Regions from separate parts of the Peribacillus sp. YIM B13482 genome, predicted to be linked through region 1. Evidence: a T-box and tRNA genes for the amino acid it is inferred to sense, from the RefSeq annotation. Region 1 holds a T-box; the other holds one or more tRNA genes.
The links. The T-box of region 1 lies ahead of ACFX4L_RS01695 (valine--tRNA ligase). A T-box ahead of a tRNA ligase gene usually reads a tRNA of that ligase, here a tRNA-Val.

Region 1 (15,169 bases):
AATCGACATGGATTTTAGCCTGAAAAAGTAAAGTTCTACTCCTTATCATGGTTCAGTAAAAATAAGGTTTGGATGGCTGCAAATGAAATGAAGGAATAATCAGCTTGCTTTCTTCATAGATTGATATTGGTATAGGTACCGTTTCCTGAAGCTGAAAGGAGGAGTTGTCTTGTCGCAAGAAAATGAATCGTATTTACGATTTTCTTTAGAGGAATCCGTTTGGTTCCAGAAGGGACAGGAAGTGGCTGAGTTATTTTCCATTTCTCTGGATCCAAATGTGACGATTCAAGAAAGTGATCAATATGTTTTTATACGAGGCTCGTTAGATTTATGCGGTGAATACAAAGACTCGCAAAATGGTGAGGAAGAGGAGTTTTCGCAGACCTTTTTGCCAAAAGCCGTTCAAAAGGTCGAGAGGCATCCTGATGGACTTACTGAGTTCACACACCGTTTTCCGGTTGATATAACAATTCCGAATAATCGAATTGCCTCATTAGAGGAGATCGATGTCTCGATTCAAAGCTTTGATTATGCCATGCCTGAACATAACTGTTTGAAGTTGCAGGCGGATTTGTTGATAACCGGAATTTATAATGATTCATATGTGGAAGAACGGTTCGATACGGATCAGGAAGTTGGGGAAACAGAGGAACAAGAAGAAACGGACGGTGAAAACGAGTCATATATTCCATATGCGGCTGCAGTGCCGCCAATCCCAGATTTTCAGCCTGTTTTCCGAGATGAGCAGGAGGAAGAGTTATACACGCCTTTTTCTGCAGAGGCAAAACGGGTATCTGAAGCAAACGAGGAAGAGGAAGAGGAACCGATCTATTTAAGCGATCAGCATGATGTCCCAGTTTTTGAGATTCCCGTTTCACCATATCCTGAAGAGGAGGAGTGGGAAACGGAAGTGCACAGACAGGAAGAAGTGAATTTTTCTATAAGTGATCAGCCTGATTCAGCAGAGGTATCTATGTCATCCAAGGAAGAGGAGAAGCAGGAGGAAAATGTAAGCAGGCAGGAAACTATGGAGAAAGTCGAGACTCCTAGAAAGACTTTGATGGAAGAGGAAGCAGTGGAAGAGCCAAATCATATAATCAATCATATAAGTGTCCCAGTTGAGAATAGCCCTGTTTCAAATCCCGAAAACGAGGATGTCATCCGGCAGGAAGAAGCTGAGGCTGCAGCGGGTCCTATCCTTAATGAACATGCGAAGATGGAACATGAAGGGGAAGCAAATTCGTCGTCCATAAGCGATCTATTCAAAAAGAAGGAAAGACCAGCGCCGCCAGCTAAGGAAGTTAAAAATTTCAAAGGCAGGAAACAAGCCGTGGAACGTGATGATAAGGAAACCGCTGAACATGATGAAAAGCAGCTTTCCATCATGGACTTATTCGGTCGGAAACAAGAAGAAGAGCTGGTAAGGATGAAGGTTTGTATTGTCCAGCAAGGGGAAACGCTTGATGACTTGGCTCAACGTTATGATGTTACGGTTCAATCCATACTTTTCAGTAATGAGTTGGAGTCGAACCAGAACGTCCATGAAGGGCAAGTCATCTATATACCGAAGGCGGTTGCGTATAAGAATTGACCAGGACAGAGAGCAGAGCATATGGTCTGCTCCTGTTTTTTAGAGCAGCCCGGATTTAATTACACCTTTTGGTGGCTAGAGGAATCGAATAATCGGATTGTTGAGTGTTTATAGAGAAAGTGAGTGAGTCTCGTGAGGGAAAACGAGAATCAGCAGCCTATTAATCGGGATCGTGACACGGAGACCGTCTTGAAGGAATACGCCATGTATGTACAATATATTGAGGACTTCGGGCGGGTGAAAAAAGTATACAGTGATCGAGGTACATTTGCCTTGAAATCCATTGTACCGCATAAAGGCATTGATTTTATCAGGAATGTTCAAAAACTGTACCATCGAGGCTATAACCGGATCGTTCCCATTTATCAAACGATGGATCAGCGTTACGCCGTTCTTCATAATGGACGTTTGTATTACCTGATGCCCTGGCTTAATAATGAAGGGGACGGGGAGCGTGATGAAAAGCATAAGCAAATGTTCAGGGAGCTTGCTCGGATGCATACGCTGTCCGTAAAGGAAATCCAGGTGGATATAGAAGAACGGGAAGCTCATTATGAGCGGACGCTTGATGCCTGGAATAACGAGAAGGACTTTATGGATGAGTATATTGTCAGCTGCGAAAAGAAGTGGTATATGTCTCCATTTGAAATGACGGTTTGTTCATTCTTCACTGATATTTCACAGGCACTGAAGTACTCGATCAAGAAATTTGAAACTTGGTATGAAAAAACGAAGGAAAGTGAAAAGGTTCGAACCGTGATCACGCACGGAAAGGTCTCTTTGAAGCATTTCGTTAGTGATGAACGGGGGTATGGCTACTTCATCAATTTTGAGAATTCGAATACGGCACCGCCTCATTTCGATTTACTGCCATTTCTCGTTAAATCGGCCAGGACCTATCCTGTCCAATGCGATGACTGCGTCGACTGGCTATATAACTATTTTCGTTATTTTCCTTTGAAAGAAGAAGAATTGCTGCTCATGCAAAGTTATATGGCTTTCCCTGGATCAGCTTTGGAATTAGTGAAGGGTTATTCCGATGGCAGGAGCCATCGTTCAGAGCTTGATAATGTTACTCAACTGCAGAGGCAATTTTGGCTCCTGAAGAATGTAGAATATATGGTGATGAAAATCGAAGAAATCGAACAGAAGAAAAAGGCGGCCGCAGAGGCTGCCAAAGAAGAGCAATCACCCTCAAGCTAAATATACATGATTGGATCATCTCCAGTCATGTATATTTTTTTGCTGTGAGGGAATAATTAAATCCATTCGAAATATAAAGACAAGGCCAAGAAAATAAAGGCGACTAACAGGAGCATATCGAAGAAAGTAGGGAAAATCAGCGTACGTAATCCTTGGAATACGATAAAGGGAATGATGAACTGCTGGCAAACACCGCGGAATTTTTTCATCCAAGGCGGTAAAGTATAGGGAGTATATCTTCGCTTCATATTATTACCTTCCTTTTTAGGACTTCTTTTATTATATGGGTGGGTAGTGGGAAAGGTGAAAAAGCCGTCACATTAACTGTTCCTGGAGTATAAAATAAAGAAAATGGCCGGACAGCGGGAGTGAATGCGTGAAATGAGACGCTTCCTGGGAAAGTAAGCGAAAAGATGATTGACTGGAGCCCCATATTTTTTGTACTATATACTATATGCATTCAATGATTTTACATATGAATATAATTCAATGCAAAGACCGGAAATAGTAAGATGAAATGCACTTTTCAGAGAGGAAACCAATTGGTGGGAGGTTTCCAGGCAGCAGCATCCGAAGTCGTCCGCGAGCAGTTTTCGTGAAAGATCTTAGTAGCGAAGGCCGGTGAAGAGCCGTTATCCGATTTGAGAGCCGAAAGAGATTTTTTTATTTTTCGGAAAAAAGGTGGCACCGCGAACAACTTCCTTCGTCCTTTTGTGATGATGGAAGTTTTTTTTATGCCCAAAAAGGAGGAAATGATATGGAAGAGAACCAAATTTCGATGCCAACTAAATATGATCCGCAGACGATAGAGAAAGGCCGCTATAAATGGTGGCTTAATGGGAAGTTTTTCGAAGCGACGGGTGACGATAAAAAGGAACCATATACGATTGTCATCCCGCCCCCTAATGTAACAGGTAAGCTGCATCTTGGTCATGCTTGGGATACGACACTTCAAGATATATTGACACGCATGAAAAGGATGCAAGGCTATGATGTATTATGGTTGCCTGGCATGGACCATGCCGGTATCGCCACTCAAGCAAAGGTTGAACAAAAGCTTCGCTCGGAAGGCGTAAGCCGTTATGACCTTGGACGTGAAAAGTTCGTTGAAGAGACATGGAAATGGAAAGAGGAATATGCGAGCCATATCCGTGAACAATGGTCAAAGTTGGGTCTTGGGCTTGATTATACCCGTGAACGCTTCACTCTTGATGAGGGGCTTTCAAAAGCAGTACGCGAAGTTTTCGTCTCTCTTTATAAAAAGGACTTGATTTACCGAGGCGAATACATCATCAACTGGGATCCATCAACGAAAACGGCGTTATCAGATATCGAGGTTATTTATAAAGATGTGCAGGGTGCATTTTACCATATGAAATATCCGTTGGTTGACGGGTCAGGTGAAATTGAAATAGCCACAACACGTCCAGAAACGATGCTAGGCGATACTGCGGTTGCTGTACACCCTGAAGATGATCGTTATAAACACCTGATCGGCAAGATGGTTCGTTTGCCAATTACAGGCCGGGAAATCCCAATTGTCGGTGATGATTATGTCGATATGGAATTCGGTTCAGGCGCGGTTAAAATTACTCCGGCCCATGACCCGAATGACTTCGAAATTGGGAACCGTCACAATTTGGAGCGCATCCTTGTCATGCATGAAGACGGTTCGATGAATGAAAAGGCTGGTAAGTACGAAGGTATGGATCGCTTCGAATGCCGTAAGCAAATCGTCAAAGACCTTCAGGAAGAAGGAGTGCTCTTCAAAATCGAAGATCACCTTCACTCAGTCGGCCATTCAGAGAGAAGCGGTGCTGTTGTTGAACCATATCTTTCGACTCAATGGTTCGTAAAAATGCAGCCACTGGCTGATGCATCCGTTGAACTTCAAAAAGGGTCCGATGAGGAAAAGGTTCATTTCGTACCAGATCGTTTTGAAAAAACGTACCTCCACTGGATGGAAAATATCCGAGACTGGTGCATTTCCCGTCAGCTTTGGTGGGGTCACCGCATTCCAGCGTGGTACCATAAAGAAACAGGTGAAGTGTATGTTGGCCACGAAGAACCTGCGGATGCTGAAAACTGGGAACAGGATACAGATGTTCTGGATACATGGTTCAGCTCGGCATTATGGCCATTCTCGACTATGGGCTGGCCTGATAAGGACAGTATCGATTTCAAACGATACTATCCAAACGGAGCACTTGTAACAGGCTATGATATCATTTTCTTCTGGGTATCGCGGATGATTTTCCAAGCACTTGAGTTCACAGGTGAGCGTCCATTTGAAAATGTACTGATCCACGGTCTGGTTCGTGACGAACAGGGTCGCAAGATGAGTAAATCGCTTGGCAATGGTGTGGATCCGATGGATGTCATCGATCAATACGGTGCCGATTCCCTGCGTTACTTCTTATCTACAGGCAGCTCACCAGGGCAGGACCTTCGTTATAGTACGGAAAAAGTGGAAGCGGTTTGGAACTTCTCGAATAAGATTTGGAACGCATCCCGTTTTGCTTTGATGAACATGAATGGCATGACTTATGACGAAATCGATTTAAGCGGTGAGAAGTCTGTAGCCGATAAATGGATTTTGACGCGCTTGAATGAAACGATTTCAAACGTGACGAGACTTGCGGACCGTTATGAGTTCGGTGAAGTGGGCCGTGTGCTTTATAACTTTATTTGGGATGACTTCTGTGACTGGTATATTGAAATGGCGAAGCTTCCGTTATATGGCGAAAATGAAGCAGCGAAGATAACGACCCGCTCGATCTTGGCTTATGTACTGGATAACACGATGAGATTATTACACCCGTTCATGCCATTCATTACCGAAGAAATCTGGCAGAACCTTCCTCACCAAGGTGAGTCGATCACTGTTGCCGCTTGGCCGGAAGTGAATGAAGGATTGACAGATACAGCTGCAGCCGAGGAAATGAAGCTGCTTGTTGAAATCATCCGCTCCGTCCGTAACATCCGTGCTGAGGTGAATACACCATTAAGCAAAAAAATCAATTTGATTTTAAAAGCTAAAGATGAGTCCATCTTAGAAACGTTACAGAAAAACAGCAGCTATATCGAGCGTTTCTGTAATCCTGAACAATTGACGATCGGAATCGAGGTCGAAGAACCTGCTCAAGCCATGACAGCTGTCGTAACTGGTGTAGAACTGATCCTTCCGCTTACAGGACTGATCAATATCGACGAAGAAGTGAAACGTCTTGAAAAAGAACTCGACAAACTTAATAAAGAAGTTGAACGCGTACAGAAAAAATTAGGCAACGAGGGCTTCGTTAAAAAGGCGCCGGCAAGCGTCATTGAAGAAGAACGTGCCAAAGAAAAAGACTATAGCGAAAAACGCGACTCTGTGATCCACAGGATCAGCGAACTGCAACAACTGTAAAACAAAAGGATGAACCAGCTATATGCCGGTTCATCCTTTTGTATTTAACGCAATTGATGCCATTCCCAAAATCAAATGTTCCGTTGGGAGGATATTCTTTCTTTTATGAATATGAGGTAATCCCGTACGATATTCATGTCGCTTAGTGCACTTAATGTCCGGCTGCCGACGACATCCTCGATTTCGTTGAGCATGAGGCTGCCATCTTCGGCAAATATGAAATCGATTCCGACCAGGCCAAAATCAAATGCCTCGATTACTCTTTCTACAAGGGTTAAATCGGATGCGGTCAGCTCATATAACGAAGCCGATCCCCCTAGCGTGTAATTTGCCTTGAAACTTGAAGCGGATTCCCTAAGGACAGCAGCCTTCACTTTTTTACCAACTACAAAGACACGGATATCCCTGCCGAATAAACCAGGTTTTTGGACAATCCAATTTCCGTCATTCAGTTCGGCCAAATCATCGGCATCCTCGATTAAATAAACTTGTTTCCCTCCGCGGCCACCTGTTTCTTTAGCGATGAAAGGGAACTCCATATCCTCGGCATTCGGACTTCCGTTGCAATAAACGGTATCGGCCATTGGTATCCCCATCGAGGACAAATATTGATGCGTCTTTGCTTTGTCATTCGCGATTTCGGATACGGTTGAGGAGTTAAAGCAGGCAATCCCCAGTTGCTCCAATTGCCTAGTAAAAAAAGGATCGATGGTCCGGACGATCGCAAAGTCAGGCAATGAAATTGGCTTCATCTCATGTTCCACGTACAATTCGTTGAAACGGTGGCCGATCCTAATGTCCTCCCGATGGAGAAAGTGTAAATCAAGATCAAGCTGACTGGCTTCGCCAAGCATCCAATCTATGTATCCTTTATTATTTATGGCATCCTCACGGTTATAAATCAACCAACCCGCTTGCTTTTTCATCAGAGGCACTTCCTTTTCCTAATTTGTTCAGGATATAATCGAACATGCTATCAGCGATGTTGATGCCTGTACATTCATAAATATTCAGTAAATGAGAATTCGAATTCACTTCGCATAAAAGCGGTCCCTCTTCACCGAACAGCAAATCGACGCCGGCGAAGTCGGCACCTAGAATCTCCGCACATCGGATGGCAAGTTGTGCTTCTTCCGTGGTGGGTGTATAGGGGGCAGCCTGCCCCCCAGCAGTCATATTAGCTCGGAAGTCTTGCTCGGAATGGCGTTGCATCGCTGCTATGACTCGATTGCCGACGACATTAACACGAATATCCCGCCCTTTACTGTGTTCAATGAATTCCTGAATGATAAATGGCTTGTGGCCAAGATTACGGATCGTCTTAAATAACTCATCCTCTGTTTGGATCAAATATACTTGTTCCCCAAAAGAACCGTATGCTTCCTTAACGATAAGTGGATACCCAAGTTCAATGCCGATTAGTTTAAAGGCATCCATATTGACCCTTTCGATCCCTTCGTACGTAAAGGGGGGAAACAAGGTTTTCGGCATCGGTATGCCATGCCCGGCCAATGCTTGATGTGTTTTTGCTTTACTGTCACAAATATCGATCGCTGTACTGCCGTTATATACTGGGATGCCGAGCAATTCCAAATGGCGTGCCAAATGAATGTCTTTATCCATGAACAGAACAAAATCAGGCAGCTTATCAAAGGCTCCTTTAATTAGAGGCACTCCTTTTTCAATTATGGGTATCAGATCTGAATTACGGATAAGGGTTGCCATGATTTCTTTCCTTTCAGCCGCCTCCTTAATGAACAAAGCTAAATTGGAAAACTTATCATGCTGTAAATAGCCGTTAACGACGATCCAACAGTGAAGATCTGAAGGTTTCATTTTAAAACACTACCTTTCATCTAGGTTAATCGTTCATATATTGATAAAATAATATTAACGCATAAGAGCGGTATAAAGAAAGAGGAGGCTCAACGATAATGGTAACAACCATGAAGGAAATCAATCATTTTTTTGAACGGCGCCAAGTTCAATTGGGTATGAATTTTGGCTTATCAAGGATGGAAACATTATTAACTAACTTAGGTGACCCACATAAGGCGCTTAAGTATATTCACATTGCAGGATCAAACGGGAAAGGATCTACCTTGCAATATATGAAAGAAATCCTTCTAGCTGAAGGGGTACGTGTCGCTTCCTTCACTTCACCTTATTTAATACGGTTGAATGAACAGCTGAAGATAAATGCGGACGAAATCAGTGATAAGGATTTTATCGCCACATTCCGGGAGCTGCAGCCGTTCATCCAAGAGATGGACAGTAAGGGGAATGGACCTACTCAGTTTGAAATATTGACTGCAATGTCATTTTCTTATTTCAGCAAAAAGGAAGTGGATTTGGTTTTAATGGAAACCGGACTGGGAGGCAGGCTCGATACAACGAATGTCATTCAGCCGTTTCTTTCGATCATTACCTCGATTTCTTTGGAACATACGAATATCCTGGGTAACACACTTGGGGAAATTGCTTCAGAGAAGGCGGGCATTATTAAAAGCGGGGCGCCGATCATCAGCGGAGTCACCGCTTGGGAACCAGCAAAAGTAATCGAAGAAAAAGCGTCTTCAGTAGGCGTGCCTTATTACCAATTAGGTAAAGACTTTCATGTAGGCAATGTAAAGCAAAGTGAATGTGGGCAAAGTTTCTCCTTTTCGCTTGGAGACAGGTCCATCGAAAATGTGGAAATGCAGATGTTAGGCCGTCATCAAATGGAAAATGCGGCGCTGGCCATTGCTGCTGTCCTATTAGGAATGGAAAATATCGATGAAAAAAGCATCCTTAAAGGAATAGGGGAAGCGAAATGGGATGGACGTTTTGAAAAAATATCGGATGAGCCGTTGGTGATCATTGATGGTGCACATAATCCTGCCGGCATCGACGTATTGATGGAAACGCTAAAAGTGCATTACCCTGAATATAAGTACCGGTTCATATTCAGCTCATTTAAAGATAAAAATTATTCCCAGATGCTTCGTGGACTGGAAACGGAAGCGATGGAAATCATCATTACTGAATTCTTCCACGAACGGGCGGCGGGTGCGCACACGCTTTATGAAAAATGCAGTCATGAAAATAAAAGTATAAACAAGGATTGGCAGGCGGCGATAAGGGAAGGCAGACGGAAAACAGGGGGAAAAGAGGCCCTTGTCATCACAGGTTCCCTTCATTTCCTTTCACTTGTGAGGGAATTCCTAATCAGAGAAGATGCCTAAAAGGGATGTGCCTTTACCGGACTAATTATTTTTCCCGAATGTTGAGAAATGAGGCACTTTATCATGGAAACCAAAGCCTAAGAACCAACGGTAAGCCATATTTGTTTCAACTTCTTCAATTGTTTTACGCATTGAACGAATACCGAAGTTATATTGAATGAAAGTCTAGATCAATACTTGGGCGTCCTATCTCTGAATACAAAACTTTCAACAAATCATAAATGAAAGTGAAGTCAATGGCAGCCTCAATTTTACGAACCAAATGGTTCGCAGGCACCAGTTGATTTAAAGTAATCATTTCAAGTTGGTCACGCTTAATAGGATCATATTTAGAAAGCATCCTCATCACCTCAAGTTTTATTAAGTCTATTTTAGAACATTAAAGACTTTAGGCAAAAGGGCTCTATCTATAAGTTAAAACAAAGTTGATTGGAGCGGGTGTACGAGACTCCTGCTTAGAAAAGCGAGTCCATGGGAGACCCCGCAGGCGCAAAGGGAGTGCCCTACGTTCCAATTGCACAAACCCCTAAAAAACTGGTAGACAAGCTCTATTTTCATCGAGAGTTTGTCTACAGTCTGGAAAAGGATCTTTTCAAAGGTCCTTTTCTCTTGTTAACAGAGTCTCTTGAAAAGAAAAAACTCTAATAGAGTGATTGATAACAATTCACCAAGTATTTTTGTTAAAATATGTTTATATATTGAATCTATATGACTGATGAATAGTAGGATGAATACTTATTAAAATGACGGGAGGAATGAAAAATCATGAAGAAACCAAGTGATTATTATATAGCGGAAGGGACTTTTATATTAGGGTTTCAAAGAAAAGCAATCGAATCCTCGTGCACTTTGTATAAATGATGGCTATCCATATCTATCTCTTCGTCTTGGGCTTAATTTTAGGCTCATTCTTTAACGTCGTCGGTTTAAGTGTTCCAGCGGGTAATTCATTTGCGAATCGGCGCTCTGCTTGCCCTTCTTGTGGGCGTACATTGACATTCTTCGAGTTGATACCGGTTATTTCTTATATGATGCAATACGGAAAATGCCTGGGCTGTAAAGCAAGGATTTCCCCCCTCTATCCGTCAGTGGAAATGCTGACCGGTGTTTTGTTTGCCTCAGCTCCCATATTTCTTGGCTGGTCGGACGAACTCTGGGTTGGCTGGACATTGATTTCATTATTTATGATCATCTTCGTGTCTGATGTAGCCTATATGCTCATTCCCGATAAAATACTGCTTTTCTTTATGGCGATTTTTACGGTTCTAAGAGTTTCATTTCCGCTGTCACCATGGTGGGATTCAATTGTCGGGGCAGCGATTGGCTTTAGCCTGCTGCTATTAATCGCTGTGGTGAGTAAGGGGGGCATGGGGGGCGGTGATATCAAACTATTTGCAGTGATTGGCTTTGTACTGGGAATGAAGATGGTCCTGCTATCGTTTCTTTTTGCGTGCTTTTATGGTGCATTCCTTGGAATCATCGGGTTGCTAACCGGGGTTCTAAAAAAGAAAACACTGATTCCTTTCGGGCCATATATCGTTTTGGGGACTTTGACTGCTTATTTTTGGGGCGATTCCCTTTTACATTGGTATGTAACTTTTCTAAGATGAGCTTAAAGGACCATCCCAGTTCAAGAGTAATTTGTCAAAAAACACCTGAACAATGAGGAGTAGGGAACTATCCCCATTTGGCTTCAAGTGAAGATGACATGGAAGAGGTATATATGTAATTGGTGTATGGCGTTATTAAACGGTTCATGGACCAGAAGCACCAGTGCCTTGAAGTTCCTTTTTGTTTAACTCGATATGAATAGGGAAATTTGACGAAACCTATTAATGACAAGACGACAAAAGTCTTGTTATTTTTTTTTGCCTCTATGTTAGGATGAAAAAAATGATCTGGAGGGGAGGAAAAAAATTGGGCAAGACGGAAAAAAGCAAAGGCGTCACGATTAAAATAAATGGGGAAGAAAAAGTATTTGCGGATAAAAATAAGATGGAAAGCCAAGAGGCGGCGAGTGAGGAGCTGGAACAGCCAGATGAGAGTTTCGAATGGATACTCCCTGAGGATTCAAATGAAAACAAGATTGTATTGATTCCCTCACCGCCAAAGAAGAAAATGCCGAAGCTAATCGGTTTTGGGACTAGTTCGCTGAAAAGCCCGGATAATAGACCGATCAAGGCATTCATGATCGCTGTCATGTGTGCAGTGTTTTTTGGATCGATTCTTGGCTTGATCGCCGTTAAAACGATTACAAAGGAAAAAGCCGCAGTTTCTTCGGTCGGGACCTCGATTCCAAAGGGAGCCACTGTTGAAGATAAAAAAGTGGCAGCAAATGAACCAGGAACCCAGCTAAAGACGTTTCTTGTACAGGGTGGTGTATTCAGCAGCGAGGATGCGGCAAGGCAAATCCAAAAGAAAATCATGGAAAAGCAGGTTCCAGCTGAAATTTTCAAATTGGAAGACAGCTATTATTTATTCCTGGGATCGGCAGAGAGTCTCACTGCAAGTAAGGAGCTGGCCTTATTCTTAAAGTCTTATGATGTAGACGTATATTGGAAGGAAATCAATTTTGAAGCGGCTGGGACAAGCCAGGAAGAAGAGAAAACCCTTGACAAGATGAAGGCAGTATATACATCATTGGCAGAAATATCTGCAACAAAGCTTCGCGGAAAGGAGGGGACGGTAAACGAAGAAACCCTGAAAAAAAACCTGGATGAACTGAAGGGAGGGCAATTATCACCGAAGTTTTCAAAAATGAACGATGACCTGACGGCTGCGGCAAAGTCGATTAACGAATATGAGACTTCCCTAAACGAAGAAAAGCTATTTCAGGCTCAAGAAAGTCTTCTTGATTTTTTATTGAATTACCAAAATATATAAAGTTAAGTAAAGAAAAGGGGAGCTACCTAATGGGACAGGCTCCCAATATGAAACTATCTGCTGACACCTTTTTTTATTTTCCGGGAAATACTTTCGGGCATTTGTCGATTCCTAGTAAACAATAATTGTGGATTGGACCATTATTTGATAGGATAGATATGTATCTCCCTAGTAAAGAAAGGTGACTTTTTAATTATGCAGCCATTGATTTTAGCTTCTTCATCACCACGTCGTAAAGAACTTCTACAATTTCTTCAAATCCCCTTTGAAAGCATGAATTCCAATGTCGATGAAAGTATTGATGAAAACATGTGTCCGGATGCTGCGGTGAAAGACCTGGCCTCCCGTAAAGCGGAAGCCATCGCGGCGAAATTTCAGGAAAACTGGGTAATCGGCTCGGATACCGTTGTTGTCCTTGATGGTGAGATATTGGGGAAGCCGGCAAGCCGGGCAGATGGAAAAAGAATGCTGGAGATGTTATCAGGACGGACACACGAAGTATACACAGGTGTCGCCATCCTATTCGGAAAGCATCGCAGAGTATTCGCAGAAAAGACGGAAGTGACATTTTGGGAGCTGCCAGAAGCTGAAATCGAACGTTATCTGGATAGCGGGGAACCTTTTGACAAAGCTGGCGGCTATGGGATTCAAGGATATGGATCTCTTCTCGTCAAACAAATCAAAGGGGACTATTTCTCTGTCGTCGGGCTTCCGGTCTCAAGACTGGCCCGTGAACTTAAAGCGATGCAGGCAGACTTAGCATAAACGATTTCCCTCTGGCATCTCCCTTTTCCAAGAAAGGGTGGATCAAAAATGTTGATGCGGGATTACCCGAAAGAAGAGAGGCCGCGCGAAAGGTTTCTGCAGGACGGACCGCAAAGTCTATCCAATCAAGAATTGCTTGCTCTGTTATTGAGGACGGGATCAAAGGAAGAATCCGTTCTGCAACTATCGGGCAGGCTCATCAATTCCTTCAAGGGCCTGCGTCTGCTAAAAGAAGCCTCAGTGGAAGAACTGACGGTGATTAAAGGGATTGGTGAAGCGAAAGCGATTCAAATACTGGCCTCTGTCGAACTTGGCAGGAGGATTAACAAATTGAATGATCAAGACCGTTATGTGATTCGATCTCCTGAAGATGGAGCCAATTATTGCATGGAAGAAATGCGGTTTTTGTCACAGGAACATTTTGTCTGTCTCTATTTAAATACGAAAAATCAAGTGCTTCAAAAAACTACGGTCTTCATCGGCAGCCTCAATGCCTCAATCGTTCATCCGCGTGAGGTTTTTAAAGAAGCTTTCAGAAGGTCCGCTGCCTCTATCATCTGTCTTCATAACCACCCCTCCGGAGACCCCTCTCCCAGCAGAGAAGATATTGAAGTGACGAAAAGATTAGTCGAATGTGGTAAAATAATCGGGATTGAAGTATTGGACCATATCATTATCGGGGAACATAAATATGTTAGTTTGAAGGAAAAAGGTTATTTATGACACTATCAAAATTTTTGACGATACGATATAATATTGTTTATGATTTTTAAAAGAGGAAACTTTTTCAAAACTCTTATTGTCAAAAAACGACAAATTATTATTTGAACTTATAAAAGGCATTTTTGTTTACGAAAGGGAGATACCATAATGTTTGGAATTGGCGCTAGAGATATAGGGATTGATTTAGGAACGGCGAATACGCTTGTATATGTGAAAGGAAGAGGAATCGCAGTACGTGAACCATCGGTTGTAGCTGTGCAAACAGATACAAAGCAAATCGTTGCAGTCGGAAACGATGCGAAAAACATGATCGGCCGTACACCTGGTAACGTGGTTGCCCTTCGTCCTATGAAGGATGGAGTGATTGCCGATTATGAAACGACGGCTACCATGATGAAGTACTATATGAAGGAAGCTCAAAAGAAGGGCGTATTCGGTAATAAGCCATATGTCATGATTTGTGTGCCTTCCGGAATTACGGCAGTTGAGCAGCGCGCAGTCATCGATGCAGCTAGACAAGCTGGAGCCCGTGATGCATATCCTATCGAAGAACCGTTTGCAGCAGCGATCGGGGCTGACCTTCCTGTTTGGGAGCCTACAGGCAGCATGGTCGTTGATATTGGCGGTGGAACAACGGAGGTGGCGATCATTTCCCTTGGCGGAATCGTAACAAGCCAATCCATCCGTATTGCCGGTGATGAAATGGATGATGCCATTATCGTTTACATCCGTAAGAACTACAATTTGATGATCGGTGAGCGTACTGCTGAGGCCATCAAAATGGAAATTGGTTCTGCTGGAGACACGGAAGGCGTAGATAACATGGAAATTCGCGGCCGTGACCTATTGACTGGACTACCGAAAACGATCGAAATTACAGCTGAGGAAATATCCAAGGCATTAAGCGACACAGTTTCTGCAATTGTGGATTCCGTGAAAAACACTCTAGAGAAAACACCACCTGAATTAGCAGCTGACATCATGGACAGAGGCATTGTGCTGACAGGCGGGGGTGCTTTGCTGCGCAATTTGGATAAAGTCATCAGTGAAGAAACGCAAATGCCGGTGATCATCGCTGAAAATCCGCTGGATTGTGTTGCAATCGGAACGGGTAAAGCATTGGACCACATTCATTTGTTCAAGACTAAATCAAGAGATTCGCGATAAGCATTACTTCTCAAATAGGGCCGGCTCAACAAAAGGTGCAATTTTGAGCCGGTTTTTCTTATGTTTATCTGTTTAATTATAATCATTTATAGCTGTTTTTTTGGTCTGTATGAACAAGACGATTGTGTAAATTTTAGATGATTTTAGATTTTATATATTTTAGATATAGAGGTGCAATTATCATGCCACAGTTTTTTAATAAAA
Region 2 (15,169 bases), on a different contig from region 1:
CATCATATTCTTCTGCATTAATACTGCCATACTCATAATCAGAAATGGCTGGTACACCATATTTTCCAATGTATGTTTCATTCGCCTTTTCACCAGCGAGGTGAACAATCGCCCCTTCTTCTTTTAAACGTAAAATCGGATACCAGAGCTCTAAATCTTCAAAATCATGGTGCACAAGACAGATTATTTTCTTTCCTGCTAATCTCATGAAAATCTCTCCTTCTTTCGTACTTTCCGCTTTACCATTCTTCCCTATTACTTCCCTTTTTCTACTGCCTGTACACTTAACATACAATTACCGATGCATCAACATCCGGCCTATAAATCAACCTTTACCAAGTACAGCCCAGCTGCCTCCGCCATACGACCCGTTTGGATTCTTTCTTTTGACTCTATAATACTTGGTATATTTTCAGCATCTATTTCACCCAACCCAACTTCTATCAACGTCCCGACAATCTTTCTAACCATATTATAAAGAAATCCATCGCCTCGCACTGTAATTTGGATGAAGCCAGCATTTTCTTCTATATCAATGGAGTATATTTCACGCACCATGGACTTTTTCTTAGACTTTGCATTTGAAAAAGCAGTGAAATCATGTTCACCTATAAAATGTTGACATGCATTTTTCATTCTTGTGATATTCAGCTTTTCCTCTACATGCATACTGTACTTTCGCATGAAAGGATTTGTATATTGCTCGTTCCAGATCTTATACAAATAGGTTTTATCCTTAGCATTATAACGGGCATGAAAACGTTCAGGAACTAGCCTAACCTCGACAATACTGATATCCCGTGGTAAATATCTATTCAAATAATTCATGATTTCAACTTCAGTCAGATTTTCACCGATCTTAAAATTGGCTATTTGGGCAAGGGCATGTACACCGGCATCCGTTCTGCTGCATCCGATGATTTCAATTTTTTCCCCTACCATTTCCGTTAATACATTTTCAATTTTCCCTTGAATCGTATCATCACTATTACCGAGTCGTTGCCAGCCTCTATAACGCCCGCCATCATATTGAATGGTCAATTTATAATTGTTCATTGCTTCCTCCTTATATTATTCCTGTATAGTCATCTAAACAGAAAATTCTTGATAAATTACAAGCCCACATACAACCCCTGCTTTATGAGAAAAGATGGTTTTTTCTTAGAAACACATCAAATTGTTAAGTTTTTATTTTTGTAATGTATTTTTGTACATCCAAAAATTATTCCTTAGAAGTTTCACTGCCCCCTGCCGTTCGAGTTAAAGAGTTCTTACTTTTTTGGGAGAGGAGAGAAGGAAAAGATAGAAAAAGGATAGACATGAAAAAGATCCCCACGAAATTAGAGTTAGCATCGGGAACCTGTATGATTGGGTTACACTTTTAAAACTGATTTGACACACACTCCACATATGGAAAATGTATGTGTGATTCATGGGTTATTTCTTTTTATAAAGCTGCATCCCTTTATTCTCCTACTAAAGTGAGATGTCCCAAACGAAACCTGAAAATGGGAAGCTCTATGCCGTTCCATAGTAAATCCTAGCCAAAGTCAAATGTACTTCTGCATAGTCTACCAAAGAGGCTAACGTCATGCAACGAACGAGTCATTCAAAAGTTTTTGCGTCTTTATTCCTTAGAGATGACTACCTGAGTAAAGTAATGCTTAACAACTTTCAAATTATATGTCCAGCGCTACTGGATACTGTAATAGAAATGCCCTTTGGAAAATCCATACTGCTACAAGGAAAAGAAACTGATGTTAGCAGTAACATCTTAACATTTACAAATTCATTTTCTTCACAGTAAACCTAGCATAATTGAATGTTACTTAAGTGCTTTCTCTTCATGAAATTCTTGAATTCGAAATTTAAAAGCAAAAAAACCACCTCACATATTTTAGCGTGAAGTGGTTTTTAGGCATTCTATGGTGTTTACCTTGAACCCATCATACAGTCGTTGATTTAAAATAAAAAACGGCAAGAACATTGCTTAGCAATGCTTTCGCCGTTCGGATGACCTGTGAGGGATTCGAACCCACGACCCCTTCCCTGTCAAGGAAGTGCTCTCCCACTGAGCTAACAAGTCGTATGTAATAACTGATTAGTAAAATACTTAAGTACATAATTTATTATATGTTTTTTTGTTAAAAAGTCAACGCATTATATTAAAAAAGTTTTATTTTCATCTTATTTTTTATTACCTATCCGCAAAACAAGAACCGGCGTTCCCTTTTCACTTGCATAAGAAACGTATGTTCGCATATAATGATTGCAAGTAAGTCAGCAAAGGAGTGACAAGGAATGAAATATATACTTCGAAAACATATGGAAGAAAACGCTCCATTAGAGATAATTTATCTCTCCGAACAAGGAAAGATTACGCAGCGGAAAATCCAGGTGCTTGAAATTTATCCAGGCAATTTTCACGCATTCTGTTTTCTAAGGCAGACAAAACGGACATTTAAAATGGACAATATCCTTTCTGCCCGCCTCATTAAGGCCAGGTTTGATAGGTCGGGATGAAAATTGGTCGACAAGATTCAACCGATCAACTCTTCTTCTTCCTGAATGTCCTTTTCCTGTTCAGTTAACGATTCTTCTTCATCTCTCAGACGATGAGCTAACCTTGAGGCGGCACTCGCGGCAATACTTGCAACGATATCATCCAGGAAGGTATGCACGATTCCTTCTTGCTTCTTATCGAGTTCGTGAATGACGCCTATTTTATTTTTATCCAAATGGCCAAAGGTCGTTACAGCAATGCTTCCGTAACCGAGTACTGCACCAAAGGCAATCGTTTCATCCACTCCGAATAACCCTTCATCAGATTCAACAATCGATTGCAGGGGCTCTGATAGCTTTTTTTGCTCTGCCAGTCTATCCAGCTCCACACCGACTAAAATGGCATGTTGAATTTCCCTTTTTAACAGGACACGCTCGACGCTGTGGATGCATTCCTCCAGCTTAAGATCAGCTTTATACGGGAACTGCAATTCAAAAACGATTTTTGCAATTGCCTCCACACTTACACCACGCTCTATTAATGTTCGTTTAGCCGCCTTTGTTACTTCCCTGCTGTGTACTTGTACATCTGCCATTTTATTCGCCACCTCTTTTATTGTATTATTTTCCTATATGCTAGTATTATAGCACCTTATAATTTAAATTTTTAGAAAATATAATGAAAATATTCTATTCTAAATTCTTCTCACAGGAAAAAATCGCAAGGCTATGCTAAAATAGTCAAGTAAGTTGTTTTTCATTATTAATTATCATCGAGGTGCGGGAAAATGAGTTTACGCAAAGGCACAATTAAAGAGTACATGTTTAAAAGCGAAGCTTTAGCAGAAGAGTTGGAACTACTTGTTTACTTGCCTGCTAATTTTTCGCCACTGTATAAATATTCGCTTGTGATTGCTCAGGATGGCCGTGATTATTTTCAAATGGGCCGAATTGGTCGCGTAGCCGATGAACTATTAGGGAACGAAGAGATCGAGAATATCATCGTTGTCGGCATTCCCTATAAAGACCGCTTTGACCGCAGGAGCAAATATCATCCGGACGGGGAACAGTACATTGCATACATACGTTTTCTTGCCCATGAACTTGTCCCGTTTTTAGATGATGAATTTCCGACCTATCAAATGGGACATGGTCGAGCTTTGATAGGTGACTCTCTTGGTGGTACAGTTTCTTTATTGGCCGCACTAAAGTATCCCCATACATTCGGGAAATGCATCATGCAGTCGCCACTTGCCAATGAAGCAGTAATGGATGCTGTACGTAATTTTGAGGATCCGCATCTCCTCGAACTTTACCATGTGATCGGGACTGGGGAAACTGATGTTCCGACGACTGATGGCAACAGGGCAAACTTCATAGAACCCAACAGGGAATTGCATAAATTATTAAAGCAAAAAGGATTTCCATGCTTCTATGAAGAATTTGAAGGTAATCATACTTGGAAATATTGGCAGGCAGATTTAAAAAGAGCACTATTGGAAATGTTCTAACTTACTCGTAATCATCTCTTTTGAGATGGTTTCAAGAAAAACATGTCCAACTATAATACAACAATAAAAAAATATCAGGAGGTTTTATTTATGAAATATGGTGTTGCAATTTTCCCTTCAAAAAAACTTCAAGATTTAGCTAACTCCTATCGAAAAAGGTATGATACGAAATATGCTTTCATTCCACCGCATTTAACGCTTAAACCAACATTCGAAGCGACGGATATGGAAATTTCGACGATCGCGGAACAATTAAAAGGCATTGCTCAAAAGTGCAGTCCTTTTACGATGAACGTAACGAAAGCGAAGTCCTTCCAACCCGTAAGCAATACTATTTATTTCAAAGTGGAATTATCCGAAGGGCTTCAAGAGCTGCATGATGCACTTAATAATGAGGAATTCATGAAAAGTGAAAATGAACATGCATTCGTCCCGCATATTACCATCGCTCAAGATTTATCCGATAATGAGCATTCTGATGTTTTAGGCCAATTAAGCATGCTTGACGTTAGCCATGAAGAAGAGGTGAAACGAGTTCACTTGCTGTATCAGCTTGAAGATGGGGCATGGACCGTTTATGAAACATTTAGATTAGGAGCTGAATGATTTCGTGTTTGTAAAAATTGCAGAGAACAGCCAAGAGCTTGAAAATGCTTATATGATTCGAAAAAAAGTATTCGTCCAAGAACAAAAAGTCCCTCTTGAAGAAGAGATCGATGAATATGAAGAAGAGTCTGCACATTTCGTTTTATATGATGATCAGGATCAGCCAATAGGTGCCGGCCGCTTCAGGGTAATCGACAACATTGGTAAAGTCCAGCGCATTTGTGTACTATCATCGGGCCGAAAGAATGGTGCCGGTGCCATGATCATGAACGCTATTGAGGAATACGCAAGCGAACGGGAAGTACCTCAATTAAAGCTTGATGCCCAGGTGCACGCGATTCCTTTTTATTCAAAGTTAGGATATGAGATCGTTTCCGACGAATTCATGGATGCTGGCATTCCTCATAAAACGATGACGAAGACCATTTTATGATATAAAAACGCTGTCCTTTCAGTTTTCTGATTGGACAGCGTTTTTTTGTTCGTTCATGATCTTAAATTATCGTTTTATAAAAAAACCATTTCTGTTCAATGGCAATCTCCGCAAAAATACATAGACTATATATAGAAAGCAAGAAGGAGGGAAAATTTTATGGGCAACAATGAATTTAACCTGGAGGAGTCTCAAAAAAGATTAATGGAACTGCTGGTTTCGAGGACTATGAGAAAACATGGTTTCAAAAAGGAAAAAGTCGATCTAACTGAAAAAGAAAGAAATAACCTTAGAGAAACCATTCGCTATTTACAAGAGCAATCGCAAAAAATCATAAACCAAGACAAGAACATCACGGAAAAAGATGTTAATCCAATTACAAATTCTATTCACAACAAATTCACGGATTCCAAAGATAAATGATTCACCATTTCACCTAATCAAACCCTACTTGCTGGGGAGAAATAAGTAACAGAAAACATAGCAGCACTTACATTTCATTCCTGAAGCTCCAGCTTCTTTTATCATTCACCCCCCCACACTCTAATACTTTCCCTAAGTATTAAAAAATAGACGAATTAACTGATTTATTCGTCCAACCCGATTAATCATCAAAGCATATTTTAATAGGGAATAAAACCTAAGGAGGAAAAAACAACATGAACCAAAATGTATATCGTAGCAACTGTAACACTCATGAAGACTCTGAAAGATCATGGTCAGCCCTAGATTCAGCTTCACACCACCCCCTGACAGGATTCTGCAATAACGAAGACGACTCTATCGAACAAGAGGCAAGACAAGACAATTCTCAGGTTCAGCTTTCCGAAGAACTAATTTACATTAAAGATTCCTGTAATGTAAATATCACTTCAACAGATGTTAAAGCGGCTCTTTCTCTACAATCCGCTCTACAAGCAGCTATCGCGATCATCGTAAGCATTTCCGTTGCAGATAATGATAATGCTGATAGGATTACCCAAGAATTAATCCAATCTTCTAATGTTAAACAAATCACGCGCCAAAAAACAATTGTTGAAAACAGCCGTGATATCGACGTTGTAACAACTGATGCACAAATCGCTCTTAACATTCAACTTTTACTACAATTATTGTTAGCTCTAATCGTGGAAATTGACGTTCTCTAAGAGATCAACACAAAAAGGACACTTCACGTGTCCTCTTTTGTTTTTCTTTGCAAAACTAGACACTTTCGTTGAAATACCACCCTTTTCCCGTCATTTCAGCCGTAAATTCTTCACTAACCCCCATGCCCATTTGATTTTTATTAGCGCCTGCTCCATTCGTCCTTTCCCGATTATGATATTGAACTTGATCGAATCCTTCAAAGCTTCCCATTTCCTCTTCCAACACCTGATCAAAGCGGATCGGTTGAATGGGTTTCGTTCCTTTGACAATTCTTACTTTCTCTTCAGCTCCGACCGTCCGGTTGGCATATTGAATATATTCAAATTGTGTAACAGGTGCTATGTATCCCATAGGAATCCCACCTTTATTTAAATAGTTATGTTGTCATTTAATTACCCGTCTGGAATGAGATTTAAACACTATTTCCGCATTCTTTTTTCCTAATCTTCTGGTATGATGAGTATTGCCGATATTTTTAATAGATTAGAGGTATCCATTTATATGAATCAAGCAAAATCTGGCAATGAAATCGTACATTTACATACCGTTTCAGCTGGTGAGCTGCAGACACTTTTTGAAAAAGGAAAACGTGATCAGCTTTCTTGTATCATTTGTCATAAACCAGTGAAATTATTTATTGGGATCCATGAGACACCCTATTTTTATCATAGTGACCCATCGCAGGCTCACTGCGAAATGCCGAATTCAGAACCGATAAATGAGGACAGGCCATTAGAATATATGGAACAGAATGGATTTAGGATTCCTACATCACGAACCATTACAGAAACAAAAACCATTACGGAACCTTTCCTTAAAAGCCGGCCCATAACTGGCAATCCGAAGTATTCAGATAAACCTTCTGCCCTGGAACAACCAGAGGAACCATACTTTCAGGAATTATCCTCATCCGGGGTTGTTCTAGATGCAGAGCAACTCAAAGCGGTAATGACGATCGATGGACCAATCCTCGTCCTATCAGGAGCCGGCAGTGGGAAAACCCGGGTATTAACGGTACGTACTGCCTATATGCTCACAGTGAAGAAGATTGATCCAAAAAGTATCATGCTTGTAACATTCACGGCGAAATCTGCAAAGGAAATGCAGCAGCGTCTGCTCGGCTATCCCTATATGACGCCTTCCCTTGTTTCTCAAATAGTTAGCGGGACCTTTCATAGCATCTTTTATAAAATCCTGATTTTTCACGAACCATCCAAATGGCAGCGTGATTTCCTATTGAAGTGGGAATGGGAAAAAGAAAAGATATTGAAACAGGCTGGCAGGGAATTGGAACTTGATGATAAGGAATTTGCATATGATCAAGCCCTTCAACAAATTGGGCTTTGGAAAAATTCCTTGGCCTTTCCAGAAGATATTAAACCGACAGACGAGTGGGAGAAATCCTGTTTATTTTTATATAAGAAATATGAAGAATATAAACAGCAAACAGGGAAATATGATTTTGATGATATGCTTGTAGGCTGTTATGTATTTTTAAAAAACCACCCGGATTTTTTGAAGAAATATCAGCAAAGATTTAACTATTTTTTGGTTGATGAGTTTCAGGATATCAATAAAGTTCAATATGAATTGATAAAACTCCTCTCTGCTGAATCAAAAAATGTATGTGCGGTTGGGGATGATGATCAATCCATTTATTCTTTCCGCGGAAGCGATCCGAAGTATATTCTGAATTTCAATCATGATTTCCCTAGATCCCAAGTGGTAAAGCTGACCGAGAATTATCGCTCTTCTCATGAAATTGTCGCTACAGCGAACCGCTTGATCAAGCGCAACCAGAACCGGATGGAAAAAAAGATGACAGCACAGCATGATTCTGGTAATCCCCCTGTATTATTTTATCCTTATGATGAGGAATTGGAAGCAACGATGATCGTATCCGACATCCAAGAAAAAATATCCAAGGGAGCAAACCCTGGGGACTTTGCAGTTTTGTATAGGACACATACGATGTCCAGGGCCATTTTTGAACGGCTAGCCGCTTCAAACCTGCCATTTGTCATTGAAAAGGATGCAGATTCGTTTTATCAGCGCAGGGTCATTCGCGGCATGCTTGCCTTTATGCGCCTGAGTTTGTTTCCCCATGATAGCAAGGCAGCATCTGATGTCCTTTCCTCCTTATTTTTAAAGCAAAGTATATTACAGGAGTTAAAAGCAATGACAATACTGCAGGATTGTGATTTTATCGATGCATTTGCTTTTGTTAAGACAGGACATGCTTTTCAAGAACGAAAATTAAAAACGATCCCAGGACAAATCCGCTCTTTAAAAAATATGGCTCCACTTGTAGCTTTAGAAATCATCGAGAAAGATTTGGGATACCAGGAATATGTAAAAAAGCGCGGAAATGAAGCAAACCTGGAAAAAGGTTCCGATGACATCCGCGACCTAAAGGTGGCAGCAAATCGTTTTCCCACCGTCGCCGCTTTCCTTGATCATGTCGATCATATGACTGCGATGGTTCAAGAGATAAAACAGCTATCGAAACATTTTAAGGATGCCATACAGCTAACTACCATACACCGTTCAAAAGGGCTTGAATATCAAACCGTTTATGTTCTTGCTGCTGTCGATGGCAGCATTCCTCATGATTTCGCACTTGAATCATACCGAAAAGGGGAGCTGGCCCCTCTTGAAGAAGAAAGACGTTTGCTCTATGTAGCAGCAACCCGGGCTAAAAAGGATCTTTACCTTTCCATCCTGCAAACTAGACGGGGACGGACCGCTTATCCATCACGTTTCTTGAAGCTTTGACCAAAAGTGAATAATATCTCTCTTTGAAAATCGAAATGAGAAAGGCCTGCACTTTAGCAGGCCTCAGACTGTAGACAAACCCGATGAAAATTGAGTTTGTCTATTTTTATGGCTTGTACAATTTGGACGTTGATTTCCACTCCAGGCACTCGCTTTCCGCGGGCGGTCCGGGAGCCTCCTCGGCGCCTTTGCGTCTGTGGGGTCTCCCTTGGACGCGCTTTTCCCGCAGGAGTCTCGTACCTTCCGTTCCAATCAACTTTGTCTTGCCTTTTAGATGGAACACTTTTGCCTGGAGTCATTTTTGTTTTAAAATAGGAGTATTATAACTTGAGGTGATGAGGATGCTTTCTAAACATGATTCTATTCAGCGAGATCAACTGGTGCCAGCGAACCATTTGGTTCGTAAAATTGAGAGGCGGCCATTGACTTCACTTTCATTTATGACTTGGTGAAAGATATGTATTCAGAGATAGGGCGCCCAAGTATTGATCCAGTTATTTTAGTTAAATTGACATTGATTCAATATACCTTTGGTATTCGTTCGATGCGTAAAACAATTGAAGAAGTTAAAACGAATATGGCTTACCGTTGGTTTTTAGGTTACGGTTTCCATGATAAAGTGCCTCACTTCTCAACGTTCGGGAAAAATTACGAGCGACGCTTTAAAGATACTGACCTGTTTGAACAGATTTTCTATCGCATCTTAATGACAGCTTCCGAAAGAAAGTTAATAAGTGCTGAGCATGTATTCGTTGATTCCACTCATGGGAAAGTCAGTGCAAATAAGCGAAAGTTCGCAAAGAAAGTCGTTCGCAAGGAAACACGAGCGTATCAAGAACGCCTTCAAGAAGAAATAAATCAAGATTGTGAAAACCATGGAAAGAAACCTTTTCCACCAGATAAATTTTATAAGGAAGAAACCAAAGAGATGAAAGAAAGTACAACAGATCCTGAGAGTGGTTACTATGTGAAAGATGAACGGACAAAACAGTTTGCCTATTCATTTCACACGGCTGCAGACCGCAATGGTTTTGTGCTAGGGTCGATTGTAACACCTGGAAATACGCATGATAGCCATATGTTAGAGCCACTGGTTGAACAAGTGATTGAGAAAGTTGGAAAGCCTGAAGCCGTTGCCGCAGATGCAGCTTATAAAACACCAGCCATTACAAGCTACCTCTTTGACAAAGAAATCACACCGGCTTTACCCTATACACGGCCACGAACAAAAGAAGGATTCTTCCGCAAACATGAGTATGTTTACGATGAACATTTTGACTGTTACCTTTGCCCATCGGGCGAGATTTTAAAGTACTCAACAACAAATAAAGAGGGACATCGTGAGTACAAATCTCCCAAACACATTTGTAAGACATGTTCATTTTTATCACAGTGTACACAAAGCAAAGACCATCAAAAAGTGGTGACGCGCCATATCTGGCAAGAAAATATGGAAGAAGCAGATCACCTGCGTCATCATCAAGATGTAAAACCTATCTATGCGAAACGCAAGGAAACGATTGAGCGTGTATTCCCAGATGCAAAAGAAAAGCATGGTATGCGTTGGACTACTTTAAGGGGACTTAAAAAATTGTCGATGCTTACTTTCGCTGCCATGAATGTAAAGAAAGATGGCCAATTGGCATGGCAAGGTCCAAAAATGGCCTAACATAGTGGGCTCGTATTCCCAATTCCTTAATATTGAGCAAAATTCAAAGGGAATTTCAAAAGGGGTTCGGAATGTTAATTCCTAACCCCTTTTGTCGACAAACTGAGGCCTGCACTTTAGCAGGCCTTTTTTTCACTTTTTATTTATCATATTGGAAATGGTCCCGAAATCCAGTTTATTCCCTTCAGATACAATGGAATGGACGATCTTATCTTCCGTTTCCTTATTGACCGGCTTATTTGCTATTTTTGAAACGCGCTTGATGACGCTTCTAACTGTTGTTTCATCTTTGAAATTGGCTCCCTGTAGAGAGTTTGCCAACTCTAATACATCCTTCATATTTACGCCCGTTTTACCTTCTATGTTTTTAAAAAAGTTATTATCCATACCTAAGCCCCTCCCTTTTCTGTACCTATCCTATGTATTAACAGAAAAATGGTGCTAGGCCCTCACAAATAAAAATAAATGGAATAGGCTTCTTCTGCCTATTCCATTTACGTTAGCAGCAGAAAGAAGCCCCTACAATGATTAATAGGATAAACAAGACGACGATTATCGCGAAAGTAGAACCGCCGCAACCATAGCCTCCGCCATAACCGCCTCCGTAGCCATAACAGCTGTTGCCACAACCGTAGCCACCGAAACCAAACATACTATATCACCTCGCTCTCGCTAAAGCTTACTGATAACATATGTAGGTCTGGACAAATATGTATAGGCCATGTCCTAGTCCAGGCTGCCTATTTCCGTTATTTTAACCTTTTGGTCTGAAAACTAACGCCCCGATAAATCCAAAGATGATAGCTGCAGAGATACCGGAACTCGTAATTTCAAACATACCTGTCAGTACGCCAACGAGACCGTGTTTTTCCGATTCCATCATTGCCCCGTTCACGAGCGAATTCCCAAAAGAAACGATTGGTATGGTTGCTCCAGCACCGGCAAAGTCAACAAGCGGTTCGTATAATTCAAACCCGCCAAGAACAGCTCCTATTACAACGAACAGGCTTAACGTATGTGCTGGTGTCAGCTTGCCAACATCGAAAAGAAGCTGGCCGACTACACATATCAAGCCACCGATGACAAAGGCCCAAAAAAACATTGCTAACATCCAAATCTCTCCTTTTTCATGATTTCATCCATATTCAATGGCTACCGCATGGGCAATGCACGGAATGGAATCTTTTTGCTGGACAGATAGCGGTGACAATAATGCTCCTGTTGCAACAAGCAGGATTCTTTTATATTTACCAGAAATCATTTCATTTAGTATATGGCCATATAAAACCACAGCCGAACATCCCGCACCACTCCCGCCTGCCAAAGCAGGCTGATCCTTTTTAAAAATCATCAATCCGCAATCTTTGAATTTTTCCTGATTGATATCGCAGCCCTTTTGTTTTAATAAGTCAATGGCTGTCCCTCTGCCTATTTTCCCCAAATCACCAGTAATGATGTAATCATAATCATCCGGGGTCAAACCAGTATCTTTGAAATGGGCAAGAATCGTATCGACGGCGGCTGGGGCCATCGCTCCCCCCATATTGAAGGGATCCTTCAATCCCATGTCAATGACCTTTCCGATGGTGGCCGAGACGATATGGGGAAATTCCCCTTGCTTGCTTCCATTAGGAGCTACCAGTGCCACCCCTGCTCCTGTTATCGTCCATTGAGCTGTCGGAGGTTTTTGCCCTCCATATTCAGTTGGATAGCGAAATTGCTTTTCAACAGCTGCATTATGGCTCGAGGCGCCTGTCAACACATAGTTAGCCCCGCCATAATTGGTGATGAAGGCAGCTAGAGCGAGACCTTCCATTGAAGTGGAACAGGCTCCAAACAAGCCGAAGTATGGAATGCCGTTGGTTCTGGCTGCAAAACTTGTGGGTGTAACCTGATTGATTAAATCACCCGCCAAGAAAAATTGTACCTGCTCCTTGTCAATCTTACCTTTCTCCAGTGCAAGCTCAACCGCTTTCTCCATCAAATGGCGATGAGCCTTCTCATAAGAATCCTGTTCCATCCACAAATCATCGTATAGGATATCAAAATCACCAGCGATTTCTCCATTTGCCTCAAATGGCCCACCTGTTACCCCTGTTTCCAAGATGACCGGTTTATTGGCGAACATCCATGTTTGTTTTCCCTTTAACACCGCTTAGCCCCCTATCATTTGATAAATCGTTTTTATCAACGCCACGACAAAGGCTGAAAATACTCCAAATAAAATAACCGATCCAGCCAATTTAAACATATTGGCTCCAACACCAAGGACAAATCCTTCAGTCCGATGTTCGATAGCTGCCGAAATGACTGCGTTACCGAACCCTGTAACAGGGACAGCACTTCCTGCCCCACCGAACTGGCCAATGCGGTCGTAAAACCCGAAGCCGGTCATTAGAAGAGCAAGAAATACCATGGTAGCAGTTGTTGGACTACCTGCTGTCTGTTCCGTAAAGTTAAAAAAGTAAATATAGAAGTAAGAAATGGCTTGTCCCACTATGCAGAAAATGCCACCTACTAAAAAGGCTTTCAAACAATTCTTCACTATTGGCCTTTTAATTTCATGCTTCCCTTGGAGCTCTTTATATGCATCCTGCTGTGGGGTAGTTTTCTCCTTGCCGCTCATAGTACTGAACCTCCCTTTCTAAATTAATTCTTTTTGAAGTCCTTCAATCTCCTTGAACTTCCTTTTCGCCTTTTTCTCGGGAACATCTTTTTCCTTGAGTAACTCGTTCAATCTTACAGATTCCAAAAAGATTTTATAATCGCTCGAAACGATAAAATCATACTTGGGAAACTGCTTTTCAAGATTTCCAGTCACAGTTTTTTCAATTTTCTTCATATGAAAACGTTTTAAGTGCTTAACCTTATATGCGACGATAATCTTTTTGCCATTTTTCACGACGATCACATCATAGATGGCGTCTTCGTTAGCAACGGTTTCCTTGACCTTTGAGATTAGTCCCTTTTCACCCTTTTCATCCATCCCATTAATGATATCCATCGGTTTAGGATTCGTACGTTTAAGCAATGCTAAATTCTCTGTTTTTCCGTCACCCTGACTGCTACAGGCAGTGAGCAAACACAAAACAAACATAACAAACAGCCATTTGCCCTTAAAATATCTTCCTTGTCTGAACATAGAATCACATCCTAATTTATCGTTCTATTATTATTTTCTTGTTTAACTGGTTTTTATGAATGGTAGGATTAGGAAATAAAAAAACCTTTCCAAAATGGAAAGGTTTTTTCACTCAATAGCCTTTATTTTTATTGTTATTATTACAGCCACAGTCTTTCTTGATTTTGACCGGTTGATCTTTTTTAATCGGTTTTGCATAAGCCCATGGATTCTGTTTCTGATTCAATTTATGACTCCTCCTTTAAGATCTATACCATACTATATGAACGAAGAGACAAGTTGTTTCCAATCAAATGTCCATAATTTTGCTGATTATGACCTCAATAATTGCGCCTACTGCTGCTACGGCAAGGATTAATATCAGTACGTCGCCAATAAACCCATGTTGGATATAAAGGAAAACCAGAAAAAGACTTACCCAGACACCAACACACCAAAAACAGCTTAGCAATTGACCAATCCAGCCAAGCAGGCCCTTCTCCTTGGGCATTAAAAATATTTCCACATCCCCTTCTTCATTTTTTTCCTCTATTTCTGTAAAAAAGGGGCGGCGCAGCGGCTCCAGGATTTTATCGAAAACGATCAAGCGTGTCAGCCTGAAGGAAGCCAAGCCTAATATTATAAATAAGGTAAATTCATTTTGTGGGGGAAACATTTAATATTGCTCCTTCACTTAGGTTCTTCAATTATTTTGGCATCAATGATTTCCGGCAGGCCCACGAAACGAATATGGTTCCCTCTTTTAATCTTCACTGATTCCCCCTTCATTCCCAATACATGAAACTGAATCGTTTTTCCGTTAACAATAGCCTCACATAATGGCTTTGGAAAACCTTGATGATTGGATAGGCGGGAAATGATGTCCCCAGAAGATTCCCTTTTCTCCACTTTCTTTCTTTTTTTCTTAACTGGCTTTTCGGTTTCCTTTTCTGATTGTTCAGGATTTTCCATGTGTTCAACCGGAGTTTGTTCTGGGACATATTGTTCGGTAATTTTCCTTATACCCGTAATCTCTGTTTCAATTTCCTTCATGACATCATAAACACCAAATTCGCGTTTGATCTTTTCGATTTTTTCTTCCTTATGCCCGTCTTCCTGAAGTACCGGCTCAACGTTTTCTTGCGGTGTTTCTTTTTTCGTTCGAAAATCACTTTGCATATTCCCTCGCAGATCGGAGATTTTTGCCTGATCTACATATAACAATGGTTTGGATTCCTTATCGCCATTATTCTCTGACATGAAAATCCTCCTTAATATTTCAGAATATCCACAGACTGCAGCTGTTTCATATGGTATTGAACAACCTTTTTCCCGAATTTATGCCTTATGAACAGACTGGATTCTTTCTTATGTTCCAATTTTCCAAACAGTGTGCGGTCATT

Region 2: it encodes a tRNA-Val, which carries the amino acid that the T-box ahead of ACFX4L_RS01695 (valine--tRNA ligase) is inferred to sense. The anticodon was not compared.

The regions. Positions count from the first base shown of each region.
Region 1 covers NZ_JBHZPF010000002.1:20,876-36,044, reverse strand. The annotation lists gene ACFX4L_RS01710 (LysM peptidoglycan-binding domain-containing protein) at 170-1,591, shown strand; gene ysxE (spore coat protein YsxE) at 1,724-2,794, shown strand; gene ACFX4L_RS01700 (hypothetical protein) at 2,851-3,042, opposite strand; T-box leader at 3,280-3,508, shown strand; gene ACFX4L_RS01695 (valine--tRNA ligase) at 3,552-6,203, shown strand; gene ACFX4L_RS01690 (ATP-grasp domain-containing protein) at 6,275-7,129, opposite strand; gene ACFX4L_RS01685 (ATP-grasp domain-containing protein) at 7,098-8,039, opposite strand; gene ACFX4L_RS01680 (bifunctional folylpolyglutamate synthase/dihydrofolate synthase) at 8,138-9,427, shown strand; partial or broken gene ACFX4L_RS01675 (transposase) at 9,455-9,767, opposite strand; gene ACFX4L_RS01670 (prepilin peptidase) at 10,285-11,037, shown strand; gene ACFX4L_RS01665 (hypothetical protein) at 11,345-12,310, shown strand; gene ACFX4L_RS01660 (Maf family protein) at 12,506-13,075, shown strand; gene radC (RadC family protein) at 13,124-13,798, shown strand; gene ACFX4L_RS01650 (rod shape-determining protein) at 13,946-14,965, shown strand; gene mreC (rod shape-determining protein MreC) at 15,148-15,169, shown strand, end outside.
Region 2 covers NZ_JBHZPF010000004.1:128,255-143,423, reverse strand. The annotation lists gene ACFX4L_RS04540 (type 1 glutamine amidotransferase domain-containing protein) at 1-208, opposite strand, end outside; gene truA (tRNA pseudouridine(38-40) synthase TruA) at 319-1,056, opposite strand; tRNA gene ACFX4L_RS04530 (tRNA-Val) at 2,015-2,086, opposite strand; gene ACFX4L_RS04525 (hypothetical protein) at 2,302-2,523, shown strand; gene ACFX4L_RS04520 (phosphatidylglycerophosphatase A family protein) at 2,541-3,098, opposite strand; gene ACFX4L_RS04515 (alpha/beta hydrolase) at 3,291-4,013, shown strand; gene ACFX4L_RS04510 (YjcG family protein) at 4,104-4,619, shown strand; gene ACFX4L_RS04505 (GNAT family N-acetyltransferase) at 4,624-5,052, shown strand; gene ACFX4L_RS04500 (hypothetical protein) at 5,212-5,475, shown strand; gene ACFX4L_RS04495 (spore coat protein) at 5,712-6,200, shown strand; gene ACFX4L_RS04490 (hypothetical protein) at 6,256-6,552, opposite strand; gene ACFX4L_RS04485 (ATP-dependent helicase) at 6,703-8,976, shown strand; partial or broken gene ACFX4L_RS04480 (IS1182 family transposase) at 9,318-10,645, shown strand; gene spoVIF (sporulation-specific transcription regulator SpoVIF) at 10,778-11,032, opposite strand; gene ACFX4L_RS04470 (YjcZ family sporulation protein) at 11,145-11,297, opposite strand; gene spoVAE (stage V sporulation protein AE) at 11,400-11,756, opposite strand; gene spoVAD (stage V sporulation protein AD) at 11,781-12,797, opposite strand; gene spoVAC (stage V sporulation protein AC) at 12,801-13,271, opposite strand; gene ACFX4L_RS04450 (hypothetical protein) at 13,290-13,787, opposite strand; gene ACFX4L_RS04445 (DUF1360 domain-containing protein) at 14,077-14,442, opposite strand; gene ACFX4L_RS04440 (hypothetical protein) at 14,457-15,026, opposite strand; gene ACFX4L_RS04435 (hypothetical protein) at 15,038-15,169, opposite strand, start outside.